2 regions of the Thermobifida sp. genome follow, and region 1 is predicted to be linked to the other one. Evidence: predicted binding sites of a transcription regulator. Region 1 holds the regulator's gene; the other holds the start of a gene.
What was found. The regulator HrcA, encoded in region 1, represses chaperone genes, less so after heat shock. The targets are predictions, from matches to a motif close to TTGGCACTCTCNNNNNGAGAGTGCCAA.

Region 2: the regulator HrcA is predicted to act here: its motif matches at 2,554-2,580, upstream of groES (co-chaperone GroES).

Annotation. Positions count from the first base shown of each region.
Region 1 is NZ_PITY01000020.1:44,903-49,810, reverse strand. Features, by position in the region: gene hemW (radical SAM family heme chaperone HemW) at 1-600, shown strand, start outside; gene CW348_RS05400 (DUF4870 domain-containing protein) at 661-1,107, opposite strand; gene CW348_RS05395 (DUF4870 domain-containing protein) at 1,362-1,691, opposite strand; gene hrcA (heat-inducible transcriptional repressor HrcA) at 2,546-3,559, shown strand; gene dnaJ (molecular chaperone DnaJ) at 3,560-4,699, shown strand; gene CW348_RS05380 (16S rRNA (uracil(1498)-N(3))-methyltransferase) at 4,696-4,908, shown strand, end outside.
Region 2 is NZ_PITY01000011.1:17,511-22,418, forward strand. Features, by position in the region: gene CW348_RS01085 (hypothetical protein) at 1-911, opposite strand, end outside; gene CW348_RS01090 (class I SAM-dependent methyltransferase) at 1,221-2,492, opposite strand; gene groES (co-chaperone GroES) at 2,686-2,997, shown strand; gene groL (chaperonin GroEL) at 3,140-4,753, shown strand.

The DNA of each region.
Region 1 (4,908 bases):
TCCCTCACCGCCGCGATCGCGGCCGGCCCGGACCACATCTCCGCCTACTCGCTCATCGTGGAAGAAGGCACCCGGCTCGCCGCCCGGGTGCGCCGCGGCGAGCTGACCCCGTTCGACGACGACGTGCTGGCCGACCGCTACATCATGGCCGACGAACTGCTCTCCGCCGCGGGACTGCAGTGGTACGAGGTGTCGAACTGGGCAGCCGACCCTACCGCGCGCAGCGCGCACAACCTGCTGTACTGGACCGGCGGCCACTGGTGGGGGGTCGGCCCCGGTGCGCACAGCCACATCGGCGGGGTGCGGTGGTGGAACGTCAAACACCCCGCTGCCTACGCGGCCCGCCTGGCCGCGGGCCGCACCCCGGCGCACGCCCGGGAGATCCTCTCCGCAGCGGACCGCCGTTTCGAACGGATCCTCTTGGAGCTGCGGATCGCCCAAGGCTGCCCCCTCGACCTGCTCGACGACGCGGGGCGTGCCGCGGCTGCCCGCGCCGTCGCCGACGGGCTGCTGGACGCCGCCGCCCACGCGCGGGGACGCGCCGTCCTCACCCTGCGCGGCCGGCTGCTCGCCGATGCGCTGGTGCTCGACCTTGCCTGAGCAGGAGCCCGACAAAGTTCAGGGGGATCCCGGTGGGATCCCCCGTGCCGCAGGCCGAGACTACTTGACCATGCGGATGCTGATCGGGTAGCGGTACCACTCGCCCCGGTTCGCGGCGACCGCGGCGAGGATGGCGAAGATGATCCCGCAGACCAGGGCGGCTATCCAGGTGAGCGCGCCGATGACGATGAAGGTCAGGAACCAGGACACCACGTAGGCGATGAGGAGCGTGAGCTGGAAGTTCAGCGCTTCCGTCAAGTGGTGCCGCAGGTAAGGGGAGGCCGTGTCCTTCTGGATCAAGAACAGGATGAGCGGCCCCACGAACCCGGTGAGCAGACCGAGCACGTGGGTGAGCACGCTGAACGTCTTCTCGTCAGAGTTGCTCGGTCCCGGCTGCCCGTAGCCGTACTGCCCGTAGCCGGGGTGCGGGACGGGGGCGCCGTAGCCGGGGGGAGGTGTGGGCGCGCCGTAGCCGGGCGGAGTCCCGTAGCCGGGCTGGCCTCCCATAGCGGAAGGATCGGGGCTGTAACCGCCGGTGCCGTACTCCTCAGGACCGGGGGGGCGGATAGGGGTTATTCATGCGTCGTCCTCAGTAGTTCGTCAATCGAGGATGGGGGAGATGGATGCTCCGCAGTAGCGATGCAGTGGCACCGCAACGGTTCGCTGCAGCCCTAGCCGTGCGGTCGTGAACAGCCGGGGCGTCCTCGGCGGCAGCGGCCGTCCACCAATCTTTAGATGGCTTCACCGTAGAGGAGGTTCCGCTACTTGACCAGATGGATGGCGATCGGGTAGCGGTACCAGGCATCCCGGGCCGCGGCCATCGCGGCCATAGTCCCGAACACGAGGCAGTCCAGCCACACGACGACGATGACTACCGCGCCGATCCACGCCAAATCCGGGGTGAAGAACCCGAATCCCACAAAAAGCCCGGCTCCCACCACGTAGGGAATGAACAGGGTCAACTGGAAGTTCAACGCTTCAGCGGCGTGATGCCGGGTCCACGGAGAACGGTTTTTCACTGCCAGGTAGACGAGGAGCGCGGGCAGCCACCCGACACAGGCGAACACGATACCCACCAGGTGCGCGATCATCGCCCACGTACTGCCGTCCGGTGCGGGCGGCCAGGCGGCGGGGGGAACCCCCGGAGCGGTCCCGTACGGGCCGGGGGGAGGATAGCTGCCTTCCTGGTGGGGCTGCGGTGCGGGATACGCGGGATAAGGTCCTGCCCCGGGTGCGGGGGGAGTCGGCGGGGCGAACTGCGGAGGATGGTGCGGCGGGTGCGGGCCGGACTGGGGAGCGGCCCCAGAAGGTCCGGACCCCGGCTGCGCCCCCGGAGAAGGGACAGCCGGGTCGTGGTCGGGGGAGGGAGAAGACGGTGTCTCGTGCATATCTTCCCTTGGCTGGCTGGGGCACTGCCGTGGATACGCATCGCGGATCCACACAGGCAGCTTAATCAGGACGGGCTGCGGAGCGATTACAAGGAGCTTTCAGTCGTCGACCGATTCCAGCCGAGCCGCAGCAGGCCGCGACTGAAGATTTCGAGTCTGGTTGGCCCTGTGCCAGGCGCGGCCCCGCGGCGGCTTTCCGCCCTTGGGCGGAGAACGCCTCATCTGCACACCTGTGCCGCGACGCGCCACGGGTGTGCCGGGACGCCCGGCCTGCAGCCGACGCGGATAGCCTCATGCCCCGCTCCTGTTCCCACGGGCAGCGGCGGTGGGAATGGTGCTGCGGACGAGGCTGGCGGGAACAGGGCGACCGGCCCCGAAACGGCAGGGCCTGCGGCGTGGGAAATCTGGTGATGGGGAGTGAATACAGGTCCGAAGCGGGGCAAAATTCGGTTGATACCGTGCTTGGACAGACATAACGCCGCTCGGCGCCGCCGCATAGAATTAGCACTTAAGACCACGGAGTGCCAGGAGGTGAGCGCGTGCTCGACGACCGTAACGTGCTCGACGACCGTAAACTCGCGGTGCTGCGTGCCATCGTCGAAGACTACGTGTCCACGAATGAGCCCGTGGGGTCGAAAGCACTGGCCGAGCGGCACAAGCTGGGGGTTTCTCCGGCGACTATCCGCAACGACATGGTTGCGCTGGAGGAGCTGGGGTACATCGCCCAGCCGCACACCAGCGCGGGCCGGGTGCCGACGGACAAGGGCTACCGTCTGTTCGTGGACCGGCTCTCCAAGGTCAAGCCTCTGTCCAAGGCTGAGCGTCGGGCTATCGAGACGTTTCTGAGCGGGGCGCTCGACCTCGACGAGATCGTCTCCCGCACGGTGCGGCTGTTGGCGCACCTGACCCGGCAAGTGGCGATCATGCAGTACCCGTCCCTCACCCGGTCGAGCGTGCAGCACCTGGAGCTCGTGCCGCTGGGACCGCAGCGTCTTATGCTGGTGCTGATCACCAACACCGGTCGTGTCGAGCAGCGCGTCATCGACGGTCTTGCAGAGGTCTCCGACGACGTGGTCGAGAACCTGCGCGGGGCGCTGAACCGGGCTCTCGTGGGCAAGTGGCTGACCGAGGCACCGAAAGAGTTCCCGACGGTCCTCGCCCAGCTTCCGCTGGAGGAGCGGCCGATCGCCGAGTCGGTGATGTCGGTCTTGACGGAGAGCCTCGTCGAGAAGCACGAGGGGAAGGTCGTCTTCGGGGGGACCGCGAACCTCGCGGCGATGGGGTTCTCTGCCGGGCTCCGAGACGTCCTTGAAGCGCTGGAAGAAAACGTCGTCCTCATCCGTTTGCTGGGTGAGATGGGCGACGCATCGATGCTGACCGTGCGTATCGGTGCGGAGAACAACCACGAGGGCCTGCAGTCCACCTCGATTGTCGCCGCAGGGTACGGGATCGGCGATCAAACGTTGGCCAAGCTCGGGGTCGTCGGTCCAACCCGGATGGACTACCCAGGAACGATGGGAGCGGTGCGCGCAGTGGCAAGGTACGTCGGTCAGATCTTGGCGGGACAGTAAGTGGCCAGAGACTATTACGAGATCCTTGGTGTTCGCCGCGACGCGACCCAGGACGAGATCAAAAAGGCATACCGCCGGCTCGCACGTGAACTGCATCCCGACGTCAACCCCGACCCAGAGACCCAGGAGCGGTTCAAGGAAGTCGCCCAAGCCTACGAGGTGCTCTCCAACCCGGAGAAGCGCCGCATGTACGACATGGGCGTCGACCCGTTCGCGCGCGGCGGGGCAGCGGGCGGCGGAGCCACCGGCTTCGGAGCGGGCTTCCCGTTCGACGACTTGATGAACGCGTTCTTCGGGGGGAGCACGGGAACCCGCGCGGCACGCGAGCGGATGCGCCGGGGCCGGAGCATCAAGGTGCGGGTCGAGCTCGACCTCGAAGAGACCGCGTTCGGCGTCACCAAGGACATCACGTTCCCCACCGCGGTCGTGTGCAACACCTGCCAGGGTGAGGGCACGGCGCAGGGAACCCACCCCGAGACCTGCGACATGTGCGGTGGCCGCGGTGAAGTCTCCCAGGTCACTCGCTCGTTCCTCGGCCAAGTCATGACGACTCGGCCGTGCCCGCAGTGCGCGGGCCAGGGCACGATCATCCGCAACCCCTGCCCGGACTGCGCCGGGGAAGGCCGGGTCCGGGAGCGCGTCACCCGCAAAGTGCAGATCCCCGCGGGTGTCGAGGACGGGACCCAGATCCAGCTGGCGGGCGAAGGCGAGGTCGGCCCGAACGGCGGACCGCGCGGCGACATCTTCCTGGAGATCGTGGAACGCCCGCACCCGATCTTCGAACGGCGCGGCGACGACCTGCACTGCACGGTCACCGTTCCGATGACCGCGGCCGCGCTGGGGGCGACGCTGACCATCGACACCCTCGACGGCCCGGAGGAGATCGACCTGCGCCCCGGCACCAATTCCGGGCAGGTCATCACCCTGCAGTCGAAGGGCTGCCACCACCTCAACGCGCCGGGCCGCGGCGACCTGCACATCCACGTCACGGTGGAGACCCCCACCCGACTGGACGAAGAGCAGGAAGCGCTGCTGCGCAAGCTCGCGGAACTCCGCGGCGAGGACCGGCCGCCGGGCAAGTTCAGCCCGGGGCAGGGCAATTTCTTCTCCCGCATCCGTGACGCGTTCGGCGCGCGGTGACCGCCCCGGTTTTCCTGGTCGAGCCCGCGGCCCTCGACTCTGACCCCGTCGTGGTGGACGGCGCTGAGGGGCGGCACGCCGCCACGGTGCGCCGCATCGCCGTGGGTGAACCCGTGGACCTGGTCGACGGCGCGGGCCACCGGGCCCGCTGCGTGGTGACCGCGGTCGGCCGCGACACGATCACCTGCGCCGTCCAAGAGCGGGTGTTC
Region 2 (4,908 bases), on a different contig from region 1:
ATTTCGCCGAGCCGCTCTTCGGTGGTGCTGCTCAGCGCCGCCACCGCGCTGTTGACGTCGGCGATCGCAGCAGTGGCCTCGGCGTGGTTCTCGTCCGCCTGCGTGGTCAGGAACTCCATGCTCTGCGAGAAGGTGCCGCTGAGCGCGTCGCGGTGCTCGTCGAGCCGTGTGGTGAGCGCGTCGCGCTGCTCGGTCAGGGCGGTGGTGAGCGCGGCTGTCTGCTCCGCCGTCTCCTGGCGCAGGGCGTCGGCGGTTTCGGTGATGCGCTGGCCGAGTTCGGTGCGGGCCTCCTGCAGCGCGTCGCGCTGCTCGGCCAGTGCGGCGAGGAGACGCTGCTCCACGCGCTCCCCGACCGTCTCCACCGCGTTCTCCAAGGTCGCGGCACGCGTGCTCAGCGATTCGATGGCCTCGTCGATCCGCGACAGGCGCAGGTCGATCGCGCTGGCCAGCCCGTCCAACCGCTCGGTGAGCGCGGCTGTCTGCTCTGCGGTGCGGGACGCGGTCTCGGCGAGTTCCGCCAGGCGGCCCAGCACACTCTCCAGGCCACTGACGAGCCCGGTGACGTCCGAGCGCAGCGGGGCCATCTCCGCGAGCGGCTCAACCCGGGCACCCACCTGCTCGATGTGTTCCGCGAGCGTCTCCGCCCACTCCGGAGGACGGGTGGACAGCGACTCGACCCCGGCCTGGACCGTGGTGACGCCGTCGGTCAGAGTGGCCAGCTCGCGTTCCCGGACCTCACGCAGCAGCCACTCCATGCCCTCCAGCCGTTGGCGCATCTCCTCGGTGATCGCATCCTGTGTTTTCTGCTCCGAGAGATGCTCTTGGGCGGCCCGGGAGAGCAGCTCCCGCATGCGATCAGAGATCCCGGTCTGACCTCCCCCGCTGAGGAAGTTGTGGTTGGTCTGTTCCACCGAGGTGCTCCTTTAGATGTGGCACTTCCCCGCCCGTCAGTGGCTCAGGGCGGGGAGTCCTCGCGAGGTCCGACGGTGCCGTGGACATCCACGTCGTGACAGATCAGAGTCTTGTCCCTACTCAGAGTCGTGATGGGTTGCTAGAAGAAACCCACCAAAAGGGGGTAAAAGTAGCCGCCGGACTAATCGCGAGTTGAGGGGAGAAACATTCAGCGCGGCCAGTCTAACGACAGACCAGCCGTTGTCTCATGAGACGGCGAAAGAACTATACATACCGTTATGTACAGCGATACCGCGGCAGAAGAGCGCTCACGGTGACCCACCGTCCTCACCTGCGGCAACCTCGGCGCACAACAGGCAGTACGGCCGGGAGCCGAACCGGGTCAGCACCACCACGGCCGTCTCCGACCCGCGCAGCTTCAAGTCGCGGCGCAGCCGTTCCACGTCGACTGCGGAGCCGCGCTTCTTGATGGTCACCGTGCCCACGTTCCGCTCTCGCAGCGCGGCCCGCAGCCGCTTCAAGGAGAAGGGCATCACCTCGCGCACCTCGTAGACCTGGCATAACGGGGTGCGGACCAGGGAGTCGGAGGTGAGGTAGGCGATCGCGGGGTCGAGCAGCGACCCGTTGACCGCTGCCGCGGCCTCGGCCACCAGGTGGGACCGGACCACCGCGTTGTCCGGCTCGTACAGGTAGCGCAGCGGCCGGGAGAGGGGAGGCGTGCCCAGGCGGTGGTCGACCACCGTGATGATCTCCACTTCGCCGGAGCCGGGCTTGGTACGCACCAGGGTGGCCTGCCGGGAAGGGGCCCCCTCGGCGAGTGCCCCGAACCACAGCGTGGTCTCTTTGACCTCCCGGTCCACGGAGATCCACTCGGCGGCGGTGCCGTCGGGGATCGACTCGTGCGGCAGTCCCGGCGCGGCTTTGACACATCCGGCTGGGGCGGCCTGGGCCAGGGCCACGACCGTGTCCCAGGCGGGGGAGTAGGCGCGCGGGTCGAAGACCCGGCCGCGGTGGCTGCGCCGCGCGGGGTCACAGAACACAGCCGCGTACTCCGCAGAGCGGACCTGGGTGGCGTCGCCGAGCCGCACCTGGGCGCGCCCGGCCAGGCCCGCGGCCGCGATGTTCGCTTCGGCGACGGCGACCGTGAGCGGGTCCTGGTCGACGCCTTCCACGGACAGTCCGGCCCGGGCTAGCGCGAGCAGGTCTGCGCCGATGCCGCAGCACAGGTCCGCGACGGGGGCGGTGGCGCTGGCGACGCGGTCGGCGATGCGGCGGGCCCGGTAGGCCGCCACCGGGGCCCGGGTGGCCTGTTCCAGGCCTGCAGGGGTGAAGAACATCTGGTCGGCGAGCGGGCCGAACTTCGCTTTGGCGCGACTGCGCAACCGGACTTGGGTGAGGAGCGCGTGGACGAGTGCCGCGGCCTCTTCCTCAGGGAGCTCGGCGAGGGCTGGGTGGCGGCGCAGCCGGTCCACTGCCCGCAGCGGGTCGGCTGCCGACTCGCCCGGGGCCACTTCACCAAGCAGGCGTTCCCCCACCGGACTGCGTAAAGCGAGAAAGCCTGCCAGCTCCCTGTTTGTCACGTTCGTGTTCCCCTGTGACCTGTTGTTTGACGACCCCGATGGGCGCCACTACTGTTTCGTATTGGCACTCTCAAGGGTAGAGTGCTAATCGCGACGAGGTTGGTCTGGCACCCGCGACGGCAGGCCGCCGTGGTCGTCCCTTTTGTCTGCATGCCATTCATCGTTCAGAAATTCTGAAGGGGGAGGTCACACCGTGTCGACCGCCACCAAGATTGTGCTGAAGCCGCTCGAGGACCGCGTCGTCGTCCAGCCTCTGGAGGCCGAGCAGACCACCGCGTCCGGCCTGGTCATCCCGGACACCGCCAAGGAGAAGCCCCAGGAAGGCAAGGTCCTCGCTGTGGGCCCGGGCCGTTGGGACGACGAGGGCAGCAAGCGCATCCCGCTGGATGTCAAGGAGGGCGACATCGTCCTCTACAGCAAGTACGGCGGCACCGAGGTCAAGTACGACGGTGAGGAGTACCTGGTGCTCTCCGCTCGCGACCTGCTCGCGGTCGTTGAGAAGTAAGCCACGGAACATCCTTCCGAGCAAGGTGTGACTGCGCGCGGGCGGGACCACCCGCCCGCGCGCTTTCCGTGTGGCCGCGCTGTGCCTGAGCCGGCGCGGCCGGTGCACCGCAGTCGATCTCAGCACTATCCGAGGAAGTCCAATGCCCAAAATCCTGGAGTTCGACGAGTCTGCGCGGCGCGCTCTGGAACGCGGTGTGAACCGCCTCGCTGACGCCGTCAAGGTGACGCTCGGCCCGAAGGGCCGCAACGTCGTCATCGACAAGAAGTGGGGTGCCCCGACCATCACCAACGACGGTGTCACCGTCGCCCGCGAGGTGGAGCTGGAGGACCCCTACGAGAACCTGGGCGCCCAGCTCGTCAAGGAAGTCGCCACCAAGACCAACGACGCGGCCGGTGACGGTACGACCACCGCGACGGTGCTCGCCCAGGCGCTCGTCAACGAAGGGCTGCGCAGTGTTGCCGCGGGTGCCTCGCCCATCCTGCTGAAGCGGGGCATCGACGCCGCCGCCCAGGCGGTCTCCGAGACTCTGCTGTCGCGGGCCCGCGAGATCGACGAGCGCGGCGACATCGCCTACGTGGCCACCAACTCCGCGCAGGACAAGCAGATCGGTGAGCTGATCGCCGAGGCCTTCGACAAGGTCGGCAAGGACGGGGTCATCACCGTCGAAGAGTCGCAGACCTTCGGTATGGACCTGGAGTTCACGGAGGGTCTGCAGTTCGACAAGGGCTACATTTCGCCCTACTTCGTCACCGACCCGGACCGCCAGGAGGCGGTGCTCGAGGACGCGCTGATCCTGATCCACCAGGGCAAGATCAGCAACCTCGCCGAGCTGCTGCCGCTGCTGGAGAAGATCGTCCAGACCAAGAAGCCGCTGCTCATCATCGCCGAGGACGTGGAGGGCGACGCGCTGGGCGCGCTCGTGCTCAACAAGATGCGCGGCACGCTGTCCGTGGCCGCGGTCAAGGCCCCCGGCTTCGGTGAGCGCCGCAAGGCCATGCTCCAGGACATCGCGATCCTCACCGGCGGCCAGGTCATCGCTGAAGAGGTCGGCCTGACCCTGGAGAACGCTGAGCTCGACGTGCTCGGCAAGGCCCGCCGCATCACCGTCACCAAGGACACCACCACCATCGTGGACGGTGCCGGAGACCAGTCCGAGGTCAACGACCGCATCAACCAGATCCGCAAGGAGATCGAGGCCACCGACTCTGACTGGGACCGCGAGAAGCTCCAGGAGCGGCTGGCCAAGCTCGCGGGCGGTGTCTGCGTGCTGCGGGTGGGCGCCGCGACCGAGGTCGAGCTCAAGGAGCGCAAGCACCGTCTCGAGGACGCCATCTCCGCGACCCGCGCGGCCGTGGAGGAAGGCATCATCGCCGGCGGCGGCTCCGCCCTGGTGCACGCCGCGAAGACCCTGGAAGGCGACCTGGGCCGGACCGGTGACGAGGCCACCGGTGTGGCGATCGTGCGCCGTGCGCTGGTGGCGCCGGCCCGCTGGATCGCCAACAACGCGGGCGCCGAAGGCAACGTGGTCGTCTCCCGGATCGCGGAACTGGAGCCCGGCCACGGATACAACGCGGCGACCGGGGAGTACGGCGACCTGGTGGCGCAGGGCATCATCGACCCGGTGAAGGTCACCCGGTCTGCGGTGCAGAACGCCGCGTCCATCGCCGGCATGCTGCTGACCACCGAGGCGCTGGTCGTGGAGAAGCCCGAGGAGGAAGAGAACGCCGAGGGCGGCCACGGCCACAGCCACTGATCCGAGGCCTCTCCCGTCACGGGAAGCAGCGGGCCTTTACCACGCGTGTCCCGGGTCTACCCCCGGGACACGCGTGGTGTCCCGCGAGAATAGTCCCAAATGTAACCATTCTGTTGTCTCGAATCGTGGCGAGTGAGTCTCCGCCAGTGGGCATC